4 regions of the Kitasatospora sp. NPDC001660 genome follow, and region 2 is predicted to be linked to each of the others. Evidence: riboswitches for the same ligand, from Rfam matches in the RefSeq annotation. Region 2 holds a riboswitch; each other region holds the start of a gene.
What was found. A riboswitch is a leader RNA that binds a small molecule or an ion and turns the genes downstream of it on or off. The one in region 2 is predicted to bind cyclic di-AMP.
Positions count from the first base shown of each region.

Region 1: linked by a shared signal. The riboswitch ahead of ACWCXH_RS21955 (M23 family metallopeptidase) and the one ahead of ACWCXH_RS25680 (transglycosylase family protein) in region 2 are both predicted to bind cyclic di-AMP.
Region 3: linked by a shared signal. The riboswitch ahead of ACWCXH_RS13395 (LysM peptidoglycan-binding domain-containing protein) and the one ahead of ACWCXH_RS25680 (transglycosylase family protein) in region 2 are both predicted to bind cyclic di-AMP.
Region 4: linked by a shared signal. The riboswitch ahead of ACWCXH_RS08650 (transglycosylase family protein) and the one ahead of ACWCXH_RS25680 (transglycosylase family protein) in region 2 are both predicted to bind cyclic di-AMP.

Region 1 covers NZ_JBSFGU010000020.1:34,983-39,675, reverse strand. The annotation lists gene ACWCXH_RS21960 (sensor histidine kinase) at 1-1,177, shown strand, start outside; gene ACWCXH_RS21955 (M23 family metallopeptidase) at 1,392-2,000, opposite strand; cyclic di-AMP (ydaO/yuaA leader) riboswitch at 2,003-2,139, opposite strand; gene ACWCXH_RS21950 (MFS transporter) at 2,494-4,005, shown strand; gene purB (adenylosuccinate lyase) at 4,052-4,693, opposite strand, start outside.
Region 2 covers NZ_JBSFGU010000027.1:7,218-11,910, forward strand. The annotation lists gene eno (phosphopyruvate hydratase) at 1-916, opposite strand, end outside; gene ACWCXH_RS25680 (transglycosylase family protein) at 1,173-2,132, opposite strand; cyclic di-AMP (ydaO/yuaA leader) riboswitch at 2,138-2,306, opposite strand; gene ACWCXH_RS25685 (cytochrome P450 family protein) at 2,517-3,800, opposite strand; gene ACWCXH_RS25690 (SDR family NAD(P)-dependent oxidoreductase) at 4,068-4,493, shown strand; gene ACWCXH_RS25695 (MazG family protein) at 4,525-4,693, opposite strand, start outside.
Region 3 covers NZ_JBSFGU010000009.1:225,459-230,151, forward strand. The annotation lists gene ACWCXH_RS13385 (maleylpyruvate isomerase N-terminal domain-containing protein) at 1-270, shown strand, start outside; gene ACWCXH_RS13390 (hypothetical protein) at 390-755, shown strand; cyclic di-AMP (ydaO/yuaA leader) riboswitch at 1,310-1,431, shown strand; gene ACWCXH_RS13395 (LysM peptidoglycan-binding domain-containing protein) at 1,439-2,173, shown strand; gene ACWCXH_RS13400 (hypothetical protein) at 2,956-3,654, shown strand; gene ACWCXH_RS13405 (GNAT family N-acetyltransferase) at 4,316-4,693, shown strand, end outside.
Region 4 covers NZ_JBSFGU010000006.1:14,396-19,088, forward strand. The annotation lists gene ACWCXH_RS08640 (DUF397 domain-containing protein) at 1-107, opposite strand, end outside; gene ACWCXH_RS08645 (hypothetical protein) at 679-1,650, shown strand; cyclic di-AMP (ydaO/yuaA leader) riboswitch at 2,009-2,170, shown strand; gene ACWCXH_RS08650 (transglycosylase family protein) at 2,178-3,470, shown strand; gene ACWCXH_RS08655 (hypothetical protein) at 3,689-3,889, shown strand; gene ACWCXH_RS08660 (LacI family DNA-binding transcriptional regulator) at 3,963-4,693, opposite strand, start outside.

The DNA of each region.
Region 1 (4,693 bases), on a different contig from region 2:
GCAGAACGACCCCCGCGCCGTGGCCGTCGCCCCGGAGGACCTCCAGATCGCGGGGAGCGGGAGCACCGGAGCGCACGCCGCCTCGCTGTTCCGCGACGGCCAGACCGCCGACGGCACCCCGGTGCGCGTCTACGTGGTCAGCATCGGCCCCGCGGGGTTCGGCGAGGCCGTACCCACCGCCGCCGTGGCGATCGCCCAGCCGCTCGAACCGGTGCAGGACGCGCTCACCGAACTCGCCCTGATCACCGCCGGCGCCGCGGCCGTCGTCATCGCGCTCGCCGCCGCGGGCGCCTTGTGGATCGCCCGCACCGCCCTGCGCCCGGTCGACCGCCTCACCCGCGCGGCCCAGCACATCGCCCGCACCCAGGAGCCGGGCATGACGATCGAGGTGTCCGGCCACGACGAGATCGCCCGGTTCGGCGAGGCCTTCAACGCGATGAGCACCGCCCTCGTCGGCTCGCTGGACAGCCAGGCCCGGCTCATCGCCGACGCCGGCCACGAACTGCGCACCCCACTGGCCTCCGTGCGCACCAACGTCGACCTGCTGATCCGCAGCGAGGAGTCCGGCCGCCCGCTGCCCGAGGCGACCCGCACCCGGATCCTCGGCAACATGAAGGCGCAGATGACGGAACTCTCCACCCTCATCGGCGACCTGCTCGAACTCTCCCGCCCGGCCGACGCCCGCGGCGCGAAGCCGCTGCCCCTCGTCGCCCTGCACGACGTCGCCGCCCGCGCCGTCGAACGGGCCGAACTGCGCGGCCCCGGGCTCGCCTTCACCGTCGACCTGGACCCCTGGTACGTCCGCGCCGACCCGCACGCACTGGAGCGCGCCGTGATCAACCTGCTCGACAACGCGGTGAAGTTCAGCCCGCCGGGGGGACGGATCGACGTCTCGCTGACGAACGGCGCGCTCGCCGTCCGCGACCGGGGCCCCGGCATCGCCGCCGAGGACCTCCCGCACGTCTTCGACCGCTTCTGGCGCTCCCCGTCCGCCCGCCAACTGCCCGGATCCGGCCTGGGACTGGCGATCGTCGCCCGCACCGTCCGTGCCACCGGCGGCGAGGTGACGCTCGCGCCCGACGGTGCCGCCGGCGGCACCGTCGCGACGGTCCGGCTGCCGGGCGCTCCGACACCTCCGCCGAAGACGCCCCCGCGGCACGGGTCCGGTCAGGGCTGACCCGGGGGCCGGGAGAGCCCGGAACGGCAGCGGCCGGCCCGGCTCGCGAGGAAGGTCTCGCGAGCCGGGCCGGCCTGGGCGTGTCCCGCGCCCATGTCCGCCGGTGCGGCGATCACCGGTCGAGCGGTCACCCGACATGACCATCCCGGTTGATCGTTTCGCCCCGCACCCGCGGTGGTCCGTCGCCCCGTCAGGGGCATCACCCCGTCAAGGGTCAGAGCGCGACGCCGTGCGCCCGGAGGTAGGTGACCGGGTTGATGTCCGAGCCGTACTCCGGCCCGGTGCGGATCTCGAAGTGCAGGTGCGGGCCGGTGACGTTGCCGGTCGCACCGGAGAGGCCGAGCTGCTGGCCGACGGTCACGGCCCGACCGACCGACACGCCGATCGAGGAGAGGTGCGCGTACTGCGCGTACTTGCCGTCGGCGAGCCGGATCTCGACCTCGTTGCCGTAGGCGCCGCCGTTGCCGGCCTTCACCACGACACCGCCGGCGACGGCGCGCACCGGGGTACCGGTGGAGCAGATGAAGTCCTGGCCGGTGTGGTGGCCGGAGGCCCACATCGTGCCGGCCACGCCGTACGCCTCGCCCAGCACCGGCTTGGCGAGCGGGGCGACGTAACCGGAGGTGACCGCGGCGGCCGGAGCGGCGGCGACCGCCTTGGCGGGCTGGACCACGGCGGCGGACACGACAGTGGGGGCGGCGGTGTGGGCCTGGGCGCTCATCGTGGTCACGAGGGGGAGGACGAAGGAGACCCCGGTCACGGCGGTGGCGATGCCGATGCGGGCGGCGCGGGGCAGGGTGATACGACGAGCCAGTGCAGGCATGGAAGATTCCTCTCCGACGCCTGCGAGGTGAGCTGTCGGGTTCGGGCTGGAGTTGCCCGGCCGCACGCGCGGCTTCACCCCAAGCCGGTCCTGGACTGCCGCGCCCAAAGCGCGGATTCCGGTCCGGCGTCTTACCTGTGGGTCCCCCGCTCCTGCCGTACAGAGCTCAGTTCGAGCCACCGGGCAGCGGCAGGACTCGGCGTTCCACCCGGTGGATCCGTCCGGGCTGGCCGGTCGGTCGCTGAACTAAAACTCATCCGTCCGGGTGAAGCAATGTCGATCTCTCGAACCCACGACAACCCCGCCCTCCGCGATGACGCTCCGAATGATCCGCAATACAGTACGTGCACAATCCATTCACTCCTGGCAGTCGTTCCGCCACTGTGCGCCGATGCGACCACCCCTCCGCGACCACCCGATCACCCGCCGCCATCCCCGAACGCGCCGCCGGTGACCCTTGTCACGTCCACCCCACCGGGCGGAGGATCGGGCCGTGACCACAACCAAGGCCGGCACCCTGCGCCTGGGCACCACGCAGGGACGCTGGGTCCTCCTGGCGACGGTGCTCGGCTCCAGCATGGCGTTGCTCGACAGCACCGTGGTGAACGTCGCCCTGCCCCGCATCGGGGCCGATCTCGGCGCCACCCTCGCGTCCCTGCAGTGGACGCTGAACGCCTATCTGCTGACGCTCGCCGGGCTCATCCTGCTCGGCGGCGCACTCGGCGACCGCTACGGACGGCGCCGGGTGTTCCTGCTCGGCGTGGTCTGGTTCGCCGCCGCCTCCGCGGCCTGCGCCGCCGCGCCGAACATCCAGGTGCTGATCGCCGCGCGCGCCGTCCAGGGCATCGGCGGCGCGCTGCTGACGCCCGGTTCGCTCGCCATGCTCCAGGCGGTCTTCCACCCGGACGACCGCTCGGCCGCGGTCGGACTGTGGTCCGGCCTCGGCGGCGTGTCGGCGGCCGTCGGCCCGTTCGTCGGCGGCTGGCTGGTGGACGGCCCCGGCTGGCGGTGGATCTTCCTGCTCAACCTGCCGCTCGCCGCCGCCGTCATCGCGGTCGCCTCCCGCTACGTCCCCGAGAGCCGGGACGAGAGCGCCTCCGGCCGCTTCGACGTGCTCGGCTCGCTGCTCGCCGCCCTCGCGCTCGGCACCTTCACCTACGCGCTGACGGCGGCCGGCGAGGGCCTCTCCCCCGCCGTCTGGGTCACCGGCGTGCTCGGGCTCGCCCTCGGCGCGGCCTTCCTCGCCGTCGAGCGCCGCGCCCCCGAACCGATGCTGCCGCTCGGCCTGTTCTCCTCACGGCTCTTCACGGCCGTGAACCTGGTGACCCTCTGCGTGTACGCGGCGTTCAGCGGCGTGTTCTTCCTGCTGGTCGTGCAGCTGCAGATCGTCGCCGGCTTCTCGCCGCTGGTCTCCGGTCTGGCCCTGCTCCCGATCACCGTGCTGATGCTGGCGCTGTCCTCGCGCGCCGCACGGCTCGGCAAGCGGATCGGCCCACGGATCCCGCTCACCGTCGGCCCCCTGCTGTGCGCCGCCGGGGTGCTGCTGATGCTGCGCGCCGGCGCCGGATCCTCCTACTGGGCGGACGTCCTGCCCGCCGTCACCGTGATGGGCTGCGGCATGACGCTGCTCGTCGCCCCGCTGACGGCGACCGTCCTCGCGGCCGTCGAGGTGCGGCACGCGGGCATCGCGAGCGGCGTCAACAACGCCGCCGCCCGCGCGGCCGGCCTGCTCGCGGTCGCCGCCCTCCCGGCCCTGGCGGGCCTGAGCGGCGACGCCTACCGGGTGCCGTCCGCCGTCGACGGCGCCTTCCACACCGCGATGCTGATCTGCGCCGGGCTCCTGACGGCGGGCGCGCTCACCGCCTTCGCCACCGTCCGCGGCAACGTGCTGGCCCCCGAGGACCATCCGGTCGCCGAGCCGGACACCGAGTGGTGCTGCGGTACCACCCCGCCCCTCGACCCCGGCCACGTCCACACGCACGAGGGCCCCGCCACCGGTCCTTGAGTGGCAGAGCCCTCGGCAACCTGACACTGCGTCAGGGAATGCTGCGTCAGAGAATGTCGCCCGGCGCGTACTTGGCCGCCTCCGGGTAGGCCGCGGCGACGGCCTCGACCTGGCGGACGACCTCGGCCACCTGCGCCCCGGCCGCGCCGGTGAAGGACAGCCTGTCGGCCAGCAACGCGTCCAGCGCGGCCCGGTCCAGCGGGATCCGCTCGTCGGCGGCCAGACGGTCCAGCAGCTCGTTCTCCCGGGCGCCCGCACGCATCGCGAGGGCGGAGGCGACGGCGTGCTCCTTGATGACCTCGTGGCCGGTCTCCCGGCCGACGCCCGCGCGCACCGCGCCCATCAGCACCTTGGTGGTGGCGAGGAACGGCAGGTAGCGGTCCAGCTCGGCCTCGATGACGGCCGGGAAGGCGCCGAACTCGTCGAGGACGGTCAGGAAGGTCTCCAGCAGGCCGTCGAAGGCGAAGAACGCGTCCGGCAGCGCGACCCGGCGCACCACCGAGCAGGAGACGTCGCCCTCGTTCCACTGGTCGCCGGCCAGCTCGCCGGTCATCGACGCGTAGCCGCGCAGGATGACGGCCAGGCCGTTGACGCGCTCGCAGGAGCGGGTGTTCATCTTGTGCGGCATCGCGGAGGAGCCGACCTGACCCTCCTTGAAGCCCTCCGTCACCAGCTCGTGGCCGGCCAT
Region 2 (4,693 bases):
GGACCTTGTCGCCCAGCTTGACGGTGATGGCCTTCCAGCCGTCCCAGTCCGACTCGTCCAGCGGGTCCTCGATGGAGACCAGCGGGTAGGCGGCGACGAGCTCGGCGTAGTACTCGATGAGCTCGGCGGCGGACAGGGCCTTGCCCTCGAACTGGTAGGCGCCGTCCTGGTAGAACTCGGAGGAGGCGACGTCCAGGGCCAGGGCGATGTCGCGGCCGGGCACGTAGCCGGCCTTCTGGATGGCCTCGAGGATGAGGTCCAGGGCCTCGCGGTTGCTGTCCAGGTTCGGCGCGAAGCCGCCCTCGTCGCCGAGGCCGGTGGACAGGCCGCGCTCCTTCAGGACGCCCTTGAGGGTGTGGTAGACCTCGACGCCCCAGCGGACGGCCTCGGAGAAGGACTCCGCGCCGATCGGGGCGATCATGAACTCCTGGATGTCGACGTTGGAGTCCGCGTGCGAGCCGCCGTTGAGGATGTTCATCATCGGGACCGGCAGGACGTGCGCGTTCGGGCCGCCCAGGTAGCGGAACAGTGGCAGGTCGCTCGCCTCGGAGGCGGCGTGCGCGACGGCCAGCGAGACGCCCAGGATGGCGTTGGCGCCGAGCGAGGACTTGTCCGGGGTGGCGTCCAGGTCCAGCATGGCCTGGTCGATCAGGCGCTGCTCGGTGGCGTCGTAGCCGACCAGCTCCGGGCCGATCTGCTCGATGACGGCCAGGACGGCCTTCTCCACACCCTTGCCGAAGTAGCGGTTCTTGTCGCCGTCGCGGAGCTCCAGCGCCTCGAAGGCACCGGTGGAGGCACCCGACGGGACAGCGGCACGACCGGTGCTGCCGTCGTCGAGGCCGACCTCGACCTCGACCGTGGGGTTGCCACGAGAGTCGAGGATCTCACGGGCTACGACGACATCGATGGACGGCACGAGGCATCTCCTTGCGGAAGCAGGGTCCTGCTGACGGTGGTGCGGTCAGCGGGACGATTGCGGAGTCGTTACGACCAGAGCCTAACCGCACGGGGTCCCGGGGCCACGCCGACCTCGGTCCCGTCTCAGCGTGTGGCCGTGCTACTTGCCGGTAGTTCACCTGCCGGCCCCGTGGAATGGGCCGAATGCGGACGAAAGGGGCCGATCCGGGGTCGGCCCCCTCCGCGTGTCGCGCCGTCCGCCGTCGGTCGGGCGGTCAGCCGAGGTGCAGGACCTGGCCGGGCAGGATCAGGTTCGGGTCGCCGCCGACGGTGGCGCGGTTGCCGTCGTAGACGGACTGCCAGCCGCCGGACACGCCTTGGGCGGCGGCGATGGTCGACAGCGTGTCACCGGCGCGGACGGTGTAGTCGTGGCCGCCCTGCGGGGCGGCGGCGTGCGGGGCCGCGGCCGGGGCCTGCTGCTGGGGCTGGGCGTACTGCTGCTGGGCGTGCTGCTGCTGGGCGTGCTGCTGCTGGGCGTGCTGCTGCTGGGCGGCCTGGCCGGCGTACTGGTGGTAGACGCTCTGGTGGCTGGTCCAGTGCCAGGCGCCGTTGCTCTGGTACCAGTACACCTTCGCGTCGGCGTCCCAGCCGGCCTTGCCGGAGAAGCCCGAGGCCTGGGTCTGCTGCTGGGGCTGGGCCTGCTGGGCGTGCTGCTGGTACTGCTGGTGGTACTGCTGCTGGGCGGGCATCTGAGCCGGCTTCGGCTGGGCCGGCTTCGCCGCGGGCTGCTGCGCCGGCTGGGAGTGCTGCTGGGCGGCGGGCTGGGCGTCCGAGGTGTCGACGGCCGCCGGGGCGCCGCCCTTCGACAGGCCGGCCTTCTTCGAGCAGACCGGCCAGGCGCCCGGGCCCTGCGAGGCCAGGACCTTCTCGGCCACCGCGATCTGCTGGCCCTTGCTGGCCTGGTTGGCCTGCGGCGCGTACGCGGTGCCGCCGAACGCCTTCCAGGTGCTGGAGGTGAACTGCAGGCCGCCGTAGAAGCCGTTGCCGGTGCTGATGCCCCAGTCGCCGCCGCTCTCGCACTGGGCGACGGAGTCCCAGGCGGAGGCCGGGGCGGCGGAGGCGCCGGTGGCGGTGAGGATCGGCATCGCGAGTCCGACGCCGGCCACACCCGCGGCGGCGATGGCCTTCTCGGTCTGGGTGCGACGACGGTGACGGCCGGTTCCAACGAACAGCATGAAGGGGTCCCTCTCCGCACGCCTGCGAGGTGAGCTGTCGGGTTCGGACCGGGAGGTGGCCCGGCCGCCGTCTGCGGAAACGATTCCGCTCGGGCGGCTTCACCCCAAGCCGTGGAGGAACGGCAACAAACCTGGTTCCCCCGCCCCTGCCCAGGGTTCTGGTCGGTTTCCCGTGGTGCGGCGGGCAGGACTCGGCGTTCCGCACTCGGGGTCCGCAGCTGCGAACTCCAGGGAGAGTAGACAGATCCTCAGATCAATCACAAGCTCATATCGCAGATATCACACAGACATCACGGCGCGTGGTCGATCGCCTACCAACGGCGGTTGTTTGTCCGGATTGATGGGTGTTCACACCAGGCATGTGGACCGGTTTGCGACGTATCGTCAGCATGGTGGAGCGTCCGCGAGCGCATGCGGCGAGCGGCTCTCGGGACTGAATTCGACCGGTAGTTCACGCAATCCGCGCATGATCAGGCCACCGCGCCAGCGCAGTTCCTCGGGGCTTTGCGCCAGCGCGAGATCGGGCAGCCGGGACAGCAGCGTGGCCAGCGCCGCCCGCCCTTCGAGCCTGGCCAGCGGGGCGCCGATGCAGTAGTGGATGCCGTGCCCGAAACCCAGGTGCGGATTGTCCGTTCGGGCCAGGTCCAGGGTGTTCTCGTCCGAGAAACGGGCCGGGTCCCGGTCCGCCGCGGCCAGCACCACGAGCACCGGGTCGCCGACCGGGATGTCCACCCCGCCGATGGCCAGCGGGCGGGTCGCGAACCGCCACGTCGCGAGCTCCACCGGCCCGTCGTAGCGCAGGAGTTCCTCGATCCCGGTCTCCAGCAGCGCCGTCTCGCCGCGCGCCACCGACTCCTGGAGCAGGCGGCGCTGCTCCGGGTTGCGCAGCAGCGCGTACGTCCCGTTGCCGATCAGGTTGACGGTGGTCTCGAAGCCCGCGAAGAGGAGGATGAACGCCATCGCGGCGGCCTCGTTCTCGGTGAGGTGCTCGCCGTGGTCGCTCGCCCGGATCAGGCCCGAGATCAGGTCGTCCCCGAGGTCCGCCCGCTTGCGGTGGATCAGCTCCAGCAGGTACGCCCGCATCCGCTTCACCGCCCGCCCCACGCCGCCGCGTTGACCGCCGCCATGGCGGATCATCATCCCGGCCCAGTCGCGGAAGTCGTCCTGGTCCTCGGCCGGCACGCCGAGCAGGTCGCAGATCGCGTAGATGGGGAGCGGGAACGCGAACTCGTGGATGAGGTCCGCCGAACCGCGCTGCGCGAAGCCGTCGATCAGACGGTCGGTGAGCTGCTGCACCCGCGGCTCGAACTCGGCCACCCGGCGCGGTGTGAACGCCTTCGACACCAGGCGGCGCAGCCGGGTGTGGTCCGGCGGGTCGATGTTCAGCAGGTGGGTCATCAGGTCCGCCTGCCGCTCCCCCGGGATGCCGACCCGGCCGGTGCGGTGCGCCTGCTCGCTGTGGTGCGCGGGGTTCTTCGACAGCCGGCTGTCCGCCAGCGCCTGGCGCGCGTCCGCGTACCGTGTCACCAGCCAGGCCTCCACCCCGCTCGGCAGCGTGGTGCGGTGCACGGGGGCGTGCTCGCGCAGCCAGGCGTAGGCCGGGTACGGGTCGGCGGCGAACTCCCAGGTGAAGAGCGGCGGGCGGGCGGCGTCGGGCTGAACTGGCATGGGTCGACCGTATCCGGTGGGTCGGGGGCGACTCGCCATCCACGGTGCGTAACCGGCTCGTCAACGGCCCGGGGGCGGCGCATCACCACCTTGCGAACGGTCTGTGGACAGTGCGTGGACAGGCCTTGGACGGGCCTTGGACGGACGGCAGGCGTGAGCCTGGTCACCTGAGGGGTAACCCCTGTTGCGGAGGGTCAGGACGTGCCTACGATCCTCGGCAGAAATCGTGGGCGCCGGTGCGGTGCCGCCCACAGGGAGGAGCGACCAATGAGGGTCAGCGGCGCAGTCGTCGTCATCGCGGTACTCGACGGCGGGTCGGGAGCCGACCTCGCCCGCCGGTTCACCGCGGCCGGCGCCGCCGGAGTGCTGATCGCCGACCAGCGGGTCGCCGTCGCCGAAGACCTCGCCGCCGAGCTCGACCGGCCCGGCTGCCCCGTCGTCGGCGTCGGCGGGGACATCCGCCGCCCCAGCGACGTCGCCGCGCTCGTCGACACCGCCGAGAAGCACCTCGGTCCGATCGACCTGTTCTGCGTCGCCGGACCGGACGGCGAGCGGATCGTCTCCCTCGCCGACCTGCCCGACCACCTCGACCTGGACCGCCTCGCCGAACTCGTCGCCCTCGTCGGCGAGGCGATCGGCGAGGTCGTCCTGCCGCAGCCGCGGACCGCGCAGGACACGGTCTCGGCGGCCTGAGTCCCCGCCCCCTGGTCCGGCCTGCTCCGGCTTATTCCGGCTTGAGCCCTTCCGCCTCGCGGACCGCGTCCCGGTAGGCGCGCGCGGCCGCGCGCAGCGCCGCGTCCACGTCCACCCCGGCGTCGTGCGCCCGCTGCGCCACGGCCAGCAGCAGCCTGCCCGCGGACTGCTCCGTGAGCTCCGCGGGCAGCTCGTACGGC
Region 3 (4,693 bases), on a different contig from region 2:
GCGCTGGCCGGCTACGCGGACCTGTCGCCGGACAGCGTGGCCGCCCACCCGCTGCTCGGCAGTGTGCGGATCGGCGCGCTGGCCGAGGTGGCGCTCATGGAGGCGACCGTCCACCTGCTCGACCTGATCGCCGTCGTCGGCGGCCCGCCGCCCGCCGACGCGGCCCTGCACGCGACCCGCGCGCTGCTCGCCGAGGTGGCCGACCCGGTCGCGTTCATCGAGGCGGCCTCCGGCCGTTCGGGCGCCGCGGTGCTCCCGGTGATCCGCTGATCCGCCCTTGGGCCTGACGCTCCGTGGGCTCCCCCGTGGGGTCCTTCTCCGCAGGTCAGGCGTACGATGTGCGCCGGAACTCCGCAGCGGGGAATTCGGGGAAGACGGGGGAGCGGTCGATGTTCGACATCGTATGGTGGATCGCGCCGGCAGTGCTGTACGGCGGCGGGTACGTCGCGAACAACGCCCGCCGGGCGATGAAGACCCGGCACGAGCGCAAGCTGGAGCTGCTGGAGGCGGCGGACCGCCAGCGGGCCGCTCTGGAGGCGGCCAAGCGCCCGCCCGAGCCGGTCTGCGGCTGCACGCACCACCTGGCCAAGCACGACAAGCAGGGCCGCTGCCACGAGGAGGTCGAGGCGCCGACCGCGTGGGACGCCGACCGCCGGCCGGTGCAGTTCGAGCCGCGCCAGTGCAACTGCCAGCAGTACGTCGGTCCCGAGCCGCTGGGGACGGTCTTCGCCCAGGAGCTCGTGGACCCGCGCTGAGAAGCGCAGGAGCCCCTGGGTGGCAGGCCGGCCTGCCACCCAGGGGCTCCTGTCGTGCGGGCGGCAGCGGCGGCGATGGCCCGTGGGATGCCTGGAGTTCGACGGCGTTGGGGGCGTGCGGTCAGTCAGTCCGTCTCGGCGGTGAAGCGGGCGCGGTCGCGCTGCACCTGCGACCCGGCCGCGTGCTGGGACTCGCGGCGCTGGGCGGCGCGGCCCGCACCTCACGGTTCCAGCCCGAGCCGGACAGGATCTGGCCCGGGCCGCACGGCGCGCCATCGGGCGGTGGCCGCCGCACCGGGCCCGGCGGCCCGCACTGACGCGCACTCATAGGGCTGTTACCGCATCGTTACCAAGGAATGTTGCGGATCATTCGGACAATCCGGCCGGGACGTGACCCGGCTCACGAAGGCTTGTGCTATTGGCTCCGTGCCGTTTACGGTCCTTCTCGTTCGTCTCTGTACGAAACGAACCCCGCTCTCCGGAACGCCGAATCCTGCCGCCGGACCGGGCGGGCACGTGCACCCATGAAGCACCACGGCAGGGGCGGGGGACCCACAGGTAAGTCGCCTCATCCGGGCTGGTCCCGGCGGGGCTAGGGGTGAAGCCGCGTCTCTGCGCGGCCGGGCTGCTCCAGCCCGAACCCGACAGCTCACCTCGCAGGCGTGGGAGAGGAATCGCACTTCATGCTGCCCGTCAACGCTCGCCCCAGCCTGTTCGCTGCCGGTTCCATCAAGCGCATCGTCGCGGCCGCCGTGGTCGTCGGCGTCGGCGCCGGCGTCCCGGTGGTCGCCGCCACCGCCTCGAACGCCGCCCCCGTCACGTCCGCCCCGGTGCACTCGGTCCAGGCCGCCCCGGCCGCCGCCCCGCAGGCGCCCGCCGGCTACACCGTCCGGAGCGGTGACTCCCTCACCAAGATCGCCACCGCGCACAACGTGCAGGGCGGCTGGCAGAAGCTCTACGACCTCAACAAGTCCGTGCTGACCAACGGCCCGGACAAGATCTACCCGGGCCAGCACCTGACCCTGGGCGGGGCCGCCCCGGCGCAGGCCCCGGCTGCGCCGGCGCCCGCTGCGGCTGCGGCCAAGCCGGCTGCCGCCAGCCCGCTGGCCGCCGCCCCGGTCGCGAACACCCCGGCCGCGCTGCAGGCGCTCGCCGCCTCGATCGTCCCGGCGAACCAGCTGGCCTCGTTCGACCAGATCATCAGCCACGAGAGCGGCTGGAACGTCCACGCCACCAACCCGAGCTCGGGTGCCTACGGCCTGCCGCAGGCGCTGCCCGGCAACAAGATGGCCTCGGCCGGTTCCGACTGGCAGAACAACCCCGCCACCCAGCTCAAGTGGGCCCTGCAGTACATGAACACCGTCTACGGCAGCCCGAACGCCGCCTGGGCGTTCTGGCAGGTGCACCAGGCGTACTGATCGGACCTCTCCCGATCAGTACGGCCTGATCGGACCTGATCGGCCTGTTCGAACCGGTGGGTCCGGGCGAGTACCGCCCGCCGACCGGACGTCCGGTCGGCGGGCGGGCTGCCAAGCGGCCACCTGAACGGCCCGGTTCACGTTGCGGTGCGTGAGCCGGGCCGTCGGCGTACCCGGGGTCCGGACGGGACCGCGGCGCGGTCAGTCCGCCGCGCCGCAGCGCGCCAGGCGCTCGGCGAACACGGCGAGGTCCTCGTCCCCCCAGCTCCCGCCGGGTCGGCCCGGCGCCGGTTTCGTCCGGGCCGACGACCAGGATCTCGTCCGGGGTGCCGAGGCAGGCGCCGTAGTGGAGGTGGACGCCCTCGGTGTCGAGGCCGGTGAAAGCGGCCCGCCCGTCGAGCACCACCACCGTGTCCTCCGCGCCGGCGGGGAAGCCCTCGCCGGCGAGGCGGCGACCGGTGGTGACCCGCACCGGCCGGCCCACCCGGGTGAGCGTGGTGCGGTGGCGGGTGGCCAGGGCCGAGACGCTGCTGATCCCCATGATGCTGGACCTGCACACCAGTGCCGGATCCGGCAAGCGCACCCGCGGCAAGCCGGGGGCGGCCCACGAAGGGGTGTGTCGGCCGCACAGATTGCGGCGGGCACACCCGTGGGAACATCCGGCCGGCTGACACGCTGTCCGGGCGTGGTCCGAGAATCGGGTGATCCAGGGGACGGTAGTGAACTCCCGTGGGATGCTGCTGCTTTGGTCCGACTGCCGCACCGACCCGGGGGAGCCACCCATGCCACTGTTCGGCAACCGCAAGAACCTTCCGAAGCCGCTGTGCGACGAGCACGGCCCGTGCAAGGCGCTGGCCGAGATCTCGGTCTTCGAGGTCCGTGACCGGCTGCGGCTCCTGTTCGCCCCGACCCGTGCCCTGGGCCCCGACCCCATGGCCCGGCAGGTCGACGATGAGCTGTCGGTCGTCCTCTGCGTGAACGGCGGGAAGCGGGGCGGGAAGACCGAGGCCCTGTCGATAGCCGAGCACGCCGCCGACCAGTGGAGCGTCAGCCGGGCCGAGCTCTGGGAGCGGGCCTTCGCCAACCTGGCCACCGAGCACCTCAACCGCCAGTCCTTCAACGCGACGAACGGCGACGTCCTCTACGCCGTGAACGGGACGGGGGTGTGGCCCGGCGCCGCCCAGGCCCTGCGCCTGGAGAACGCCCTGGGCGGGGCCGAGCTGCCCCACGGCGCGCTGGTCACCCTGCCGACGAACAACGCGTTCTGCGCGGCGCCGATCCGCAGCGGCTCGTCGCTGACCGCGATCCGCTTCATGATCGACCTGTCGAAGGAGCTCCAGATCAACGACCCGGCCCCGCTGACCTCGTCGATCTTCTGGTACCGGGACGGCTGGCTGGAGAACCTGAACGTCGGCGACAACGGCATGATGCGGCCGTCCGCCCGCTTCCGGGAGATGGCGAACAGCCTCCCCGCCACGTGAGCCCCGTCCAGGCCCGCCACGGCCGGCTACGCCGGCGCGGCGGCGCCCGGCCCTCGCATGCCGCCGGTCGGGGCCACGGCCTCGGCCCTGAAGATCGGGCTTGCCCTGATCACCGGTCTGACCGTGACCGGGCACTCCGCCCAGCAGGCCATGGACAAGGAAGCGGCCAGGGCACGTCCGCCGACTACAAGGTCACCGACAGCGCCTTCAACGGCCTTGACCCGGCTGCGTCGGCCCAGGTCGCCAAGGTGGCGGGCCGTCGCGTCGGGCGGCGGAACCCGACCCTCCTGTCGCCGCGTCCGTAACTGCGCATAAGGAGCCTCGGCCAGCTCCGACGCCCGTGCCCGGGCGGCGCTGGAGCGGCTGATCCTCGGCGGCTGAGCTCCCGGGTCACCGTACTCTGCCGAGGAGTTGACTTGCGGCGGGTAGGGGAATGACCCACGAACCGCGATCATGCTCGGGACTCGGGCGCCTGCAAAGCCGCTGCTCAGCCGCCGTATGCCGGTAAAGAAACCCTTCAGGGCCGCCACCGCGCGCCCCACCCGTCCGCCCGTTGTCCGGAGGTCCCGTCCGTCATGGGGTGGGGACGGCTGTGGCACGATGCCCGGAAGGCCGTCCCACCTGGGCCGATCGCGACAGACAAGACGAAGGACCGCCCCCCATGGCCGAGACCGACCACCCGCTCGCCTACCGCCCGGCGACCGTCGCGGACGTGCCCGCGCTCGTCGCCCTCGTCGAGTCCGCCTACCGCGGTGACGCCAGCCGGGCCGGCTGGACCTCCGAGGCCGACCTGCTCGACGGGCCGCGCACCGACGCCGACAAGGTCGCCGCCGTGGTCGGGCACCCCGACGGCGTCGTCCTGGTCGCCGAGCGGGACGGCGAACTGCTCGCCTGCTGCCAGCTGGAGCGCCGCGGCGACCACGCCTACTTCGGCATGTTCTCGGTGCAACCCGGCCGCCAGGGCGGCGGCCTCGGCCGGTCGGTGCTGGCCGAGGCCGAGCGGATCGCGGGGGAGCAGTGGGGCGTGGCCGTGCTGGAG
Region 4 (4,693 bases), on a different contig from region 2:
CTGTGCAGGCTCTTCTGCCAGACCACTCCCTCCAGCTCGGTGGCGGCAATCCCGTTGTAGGGACCGTACGAGCCGCCCAGGTCCTGCGAATCGTGCGAGTCGTGCATAGAAGTCTCCCGAAGAGCCCCGGAGTTGTGGTCCAGCGCGGCGCCCCCGGCACCCGCCGAACGAACGGGCCGGCCCCGTACCAGCCCGGCACAACGCCTCACTTGACGCGATGATAGCTGTTGTGCACGTGCATCAGCACGAGACGTTGCAGGTGCACGAGGCCTTTCGCCACCCGACCTGAACCCTTCACGGACCCTTCTCCTGGCGGTACGTAAACGGACATAGTCGACCGAACCGGCCGGCTTCCGATAACCGGCCGTGAGCGGCCCCCCGCTGAATGTTGATCTTCGAAAGCCGGGAGTCGCACCCTCGTGACACTCCGTCAGGCCGCCCGTCCACTGTGAGACATCTCACGCGCCACGGGTGCAACGCGACGCCCCGCCCGCCGCGTCTCCTGGAGATACCGGCGGACGCGCGGGGGTTGGGGCAGGCATGTCCGGAATGTGACCTAATGACCGCTCATCGGCCCGCGCACGCGAGCCTTTCGCGCGCCACACACACGACGCTCGCGCGAAACCGGCACGGCAGCCGACTGCAGCCCTGACGGGCCGATGTCCTACGATCTCCGCCATGAGCACCGCAGCCATCCCGGGCGCGCCACTGCCCGTCCGCACCCCAGGCTCCCGCGCGCGGGGGCGCCACCGCCGCCCCGAGCGCCCCGAGATCCCCGCCGGCTCCCCGGCCCTGGTGCTCGCCGTGCCCGCGACCGCCGGGCCCGAGTCCCGCTCGGTCGTCGAGGAGCTCCTCTCGATCGTCCGCAGCGAGCAGAACGGCGTCGAGACCGCGGTGGGCTACCTCCCCGGCAACCACACCGAGGGCGCGGACGACCACGAGCGCAGCGTCGGCGAGCTGCTGGCGGCCGCCGCCGAGGCCGGCGTCCCGGCGCCGATCCTGGTGCCGCTGGTGCCCGGCCCGCACGGCTTCCTGACCGAACTCCACGCACTCGCCGCCGAGCACGGCGCCCACGTCACCGACGCGCTGGGCCCGCACCCGCTGCTCGCCGAGGCCGTCCACGTGCGCCTGTCCGAGGCCGGACTGGCCCGCGCCGACCGCGCGCGCCTGTTCGCCATCGCGACCGCCGCGGACGGCGTCGTACTGACCACCGTCGGCGGCGAGGACGCCGCGGCGGCCGCCGGCATCACCGGCGTGCTGCTCGCCGCCCGCCTGGCCGTCCCGGTCGTCGCCGCCGCGCTCGACGTGCCCGGCTCGGTCGCCGCGGCCGTCGCGCACCTCAAGGAGACCGGCTCGCAGCGCCCCGCGCTGGCCCCGCTGGTGATCGGCCCGGAGGCGGACTCCGAGCTGCTCGCCGCGGCCGCCGAGGAGACCGGCTGCCCGTCCGCCGCGCCGCTCGGCGCGTACCAGACGGTCGGCCAGCTCATCGCCTCCCAGTACCTCGCCGCACTGCCGGCCCCGTCGCCGGAGGCGCTGGCCGCCGCGCAGGCCGAGGCCGAGGCTGCGGAGGCCGCCGCCGGGGGCTCCCACGCGGCCCACGCGGCCGGTGGGACGGCCGCCGGGGCAGCCGAGGAGTCTGCCGGCGAGTAGCAGGCACACGCTCGAGAAAGGGCTCGGAACGGCTGCGTTCCGGGCCCTTTCGGCTTGCGCCATAAGGGAATTAAGAACCAAATATGTAAAATGTCCGTTTTGTAAATATTTGCACCTTGGTGACGCTCTGTCATTCCGATTCTGAGATCCCGCCAGCTGTACACATCCATGGGCCAATTGCAGGAAGACGATCATTTCCGATCATGAGGAGCTGAATTTTTGGCAGTTTCCGATAACCCGTGATGCACATCACAGATATTTGCAGTTTGAACTTAAGTCTGCTTAACGTGCTCCCCGTTCGTGACCACACGAACCCAGCTCATCCGCAACGCCGAGTCCTGCCGTCGGGTGCGCTGGCAGCGCGAAAACGCACCACGGCAGGAGCGGGGGACCCACAGGTAAGTCGCCCCGGACCGCTCCACGGAACGGTTCTGGGCTAGGGGTGAAGCCGCGCCACAGCGCGGCCGGGCAACTCCAGCCCGAATCCGACAGCTCACCTCGCAGGCGTGGGAGAGGACCGCGTCTTCATGCTGCCCACCAACGGCACCCGCCTGTCCAGCCGCACCCATCGCGTCATCGCCGCCCTCGGCGTCGCAGGCGTCGGCCTCACCATCCCCTGCCTCTCCTCCGGGACCGCCTCCGCCGCCTCCGTCGCCACCTGGGAGAAGGTCGCCCAGTGCGAGAGCAGCGGCGACTGGAGCATCAACACCGGCAACGGCTTCTACGGCGGGCTGCAGTTCACCTCCAGCACCTGGGCCGCCTTCGGCGGCACCGCCTACGCCCCGCAGGCCAACCAGGCCACCAAGGACCAGCAGATCGCGATCGCCGAGAAGGTCCTCGCCTCCCAGGGGCCCGGCGCCTGGCCCGTGTGCTCCGTCCAGGCCGGCCTGACCAAGGGCGGCGCCCCGGCCGCCGTCGACACCTCCGCCGGCGCGACCGCCGCGAAGGCTGCCGCGCCGGCCGCCAAGCCGGCTGCCCCGGCCGCGAAGCCTGCCGCCCCGGCGCAGGACCAGGCCCCGGCCGCCGACAACTCCGCCAAGGGCAACTGGGCGCAGAAGCGCCAGGGCTGGACCCAGAACGGCACCCAGACCAACGGCTCCGACTACACCGTCGTGGCCGGCGACTGGCTGTCCTCGATCGCCGACAAGCACAACGTCAAGGGCGGCTGGCAGCGGCTGTTCGAGCTGAACCGCGGCATCCTGACCGAGGGTCCGGACATCATCTACCCGGGCCAGCACCTGACCTTCGGCGACCCCGCCCAGGCTCCGGCCGGCCAGTCCGGCGACTTCAACTGGTTCGACCGCTCGCAGAAGTCGGGCCAGTCCTCCGCCGGGAACGCCGTGAACGCCCAGCCGGCCGCCGAGACCCAGACCCTGGCCGCCAAGCCGTCGACCAAGCCCGCCGCCAAGCCCTCCGCCCAGGCGCAGGCCAAGACCCCGGCCCCTGCCCCGGCCGCCACCGGCACCATGGCCGCCGCGGTCAACTTCGCCAAGTCGCAGGTCGGCCAGGCCTACGTGTACGGCGGCACCGGCAACGGCGGCTGGGACTGCTCGGGCCTGACCCAGGCCGCGCTGCGCGCCGCGGGCATCTCCGTCCCGCGCGTCGCCGCCGACCAGGCCGCCGCCAGCACCCACGTCTCGCTGGACAGCCTGCAGCCGGGCGACCTGCTGTTCTGGTCCAACAACGGCCAGAACTCCGGCGTCTACCACGTCGCGATCTACATCGGCGGCGGTCAGTACGTCGAGGCCGCCAACCCGAGCTCGGGCGTCCGCCTGCAGACCATCGCCAACTGGGCGCCGGACTTCGCCGGCCGCGTCTGACGACGGGTAGCAGATTGCGGATGACGGCAAACAGGTAACAGATTTCATCATCTGTTCGCTGTCATCTGTCACCCGTCCGCCCCGGGGAGAGTCTGGTCGCTCCTCCCCGGGGCTTCGACGTCTCCGCGCATCCGCGCCTCCGCGCCTCCGTGTCTCCGCGTGGTCAAACTCCGGACCAACGGGCATGCTTCTGCTCCGCACCCGAGGAGGAGTCACCCATGGCCCACGTCACCGTCGCACTCGACGCGAACCTCGCGATCGACGCGATGATGCTCTCCGGTACCAAGAACCCGCAGGACGCCGTCGAACTGATCCTGCGCGACTACCTTGCCCGTGGCCGCCGCACCGAGACCCGTACCGGCGAGGCCGCCGACGGCCACCGCCTCACCGCCGACCGCCCGGCCGTCCAGGAGGGCTGACCCTGGGCACGCCGAAGGGCCCGGAGAGCAGCCGCTCTCCGGGCCCTTCGCCGCAAGGCACCGGACCCCGCGCTCAGCGCGCGCAGGCCCCCGTGGAGCCGCGCATGACCAGCTCCGGCTGGAACATGAACTCCCCGCGCTGGGCGGCGTTTCCGCCCACCTCCTCCAGCAGCGCGTCCACCGCCGCCGTCGCCATCGCCTCGACCGGCTGGCGGACCGTCGTCAGCGGCGGCTCCGTGAAGGCGATCAGCGGCGAGTCGTCGAAGCCGACCACCGACACGTCCTGCGGCACCGAAAGCCCCCGCTGCCGCACCGCCCGGATCGCCCCGAGCGCCATCATGTCGCTGCCGCACACGATCGCCGTGCACCCCTTGTCCAGCAGCGCACCGGCCGCCGCGTGCCCGCCCTCGACGCTGAACAGCGTGTGGTGGACGAGTTCCTCGGCCTCCTCCTGCGTCCGCCCGAGGACGGCCTGCATCGCGGCCGTGAAACCCTCGATCTTGCGCAGCACCGGCACGTACCGCCGCTGCCCGACCGCCAGCCCGATCCGCTCGTGCCCGAGCTCGGCCAGGTGCTGGACGGCCATCCACATCGCGGCCCGGTCGTCCGGCGAGATGAACGGCGCGTCGATCCGCTCGCTGAAGCCGTTGATCAGGACGAACGGCACCCCGCGCCCGGCCAGCCGGGCGTACCGGTCGTGGTCGGCGGTGGAGTCGGCGTGCAGCCCGGAGACGAAGACGATGCCCGCCACGCCCCGGTCCACCAGCATCTCGACCAGTTCGTCCTCGGTGGACCCGCCGGGCG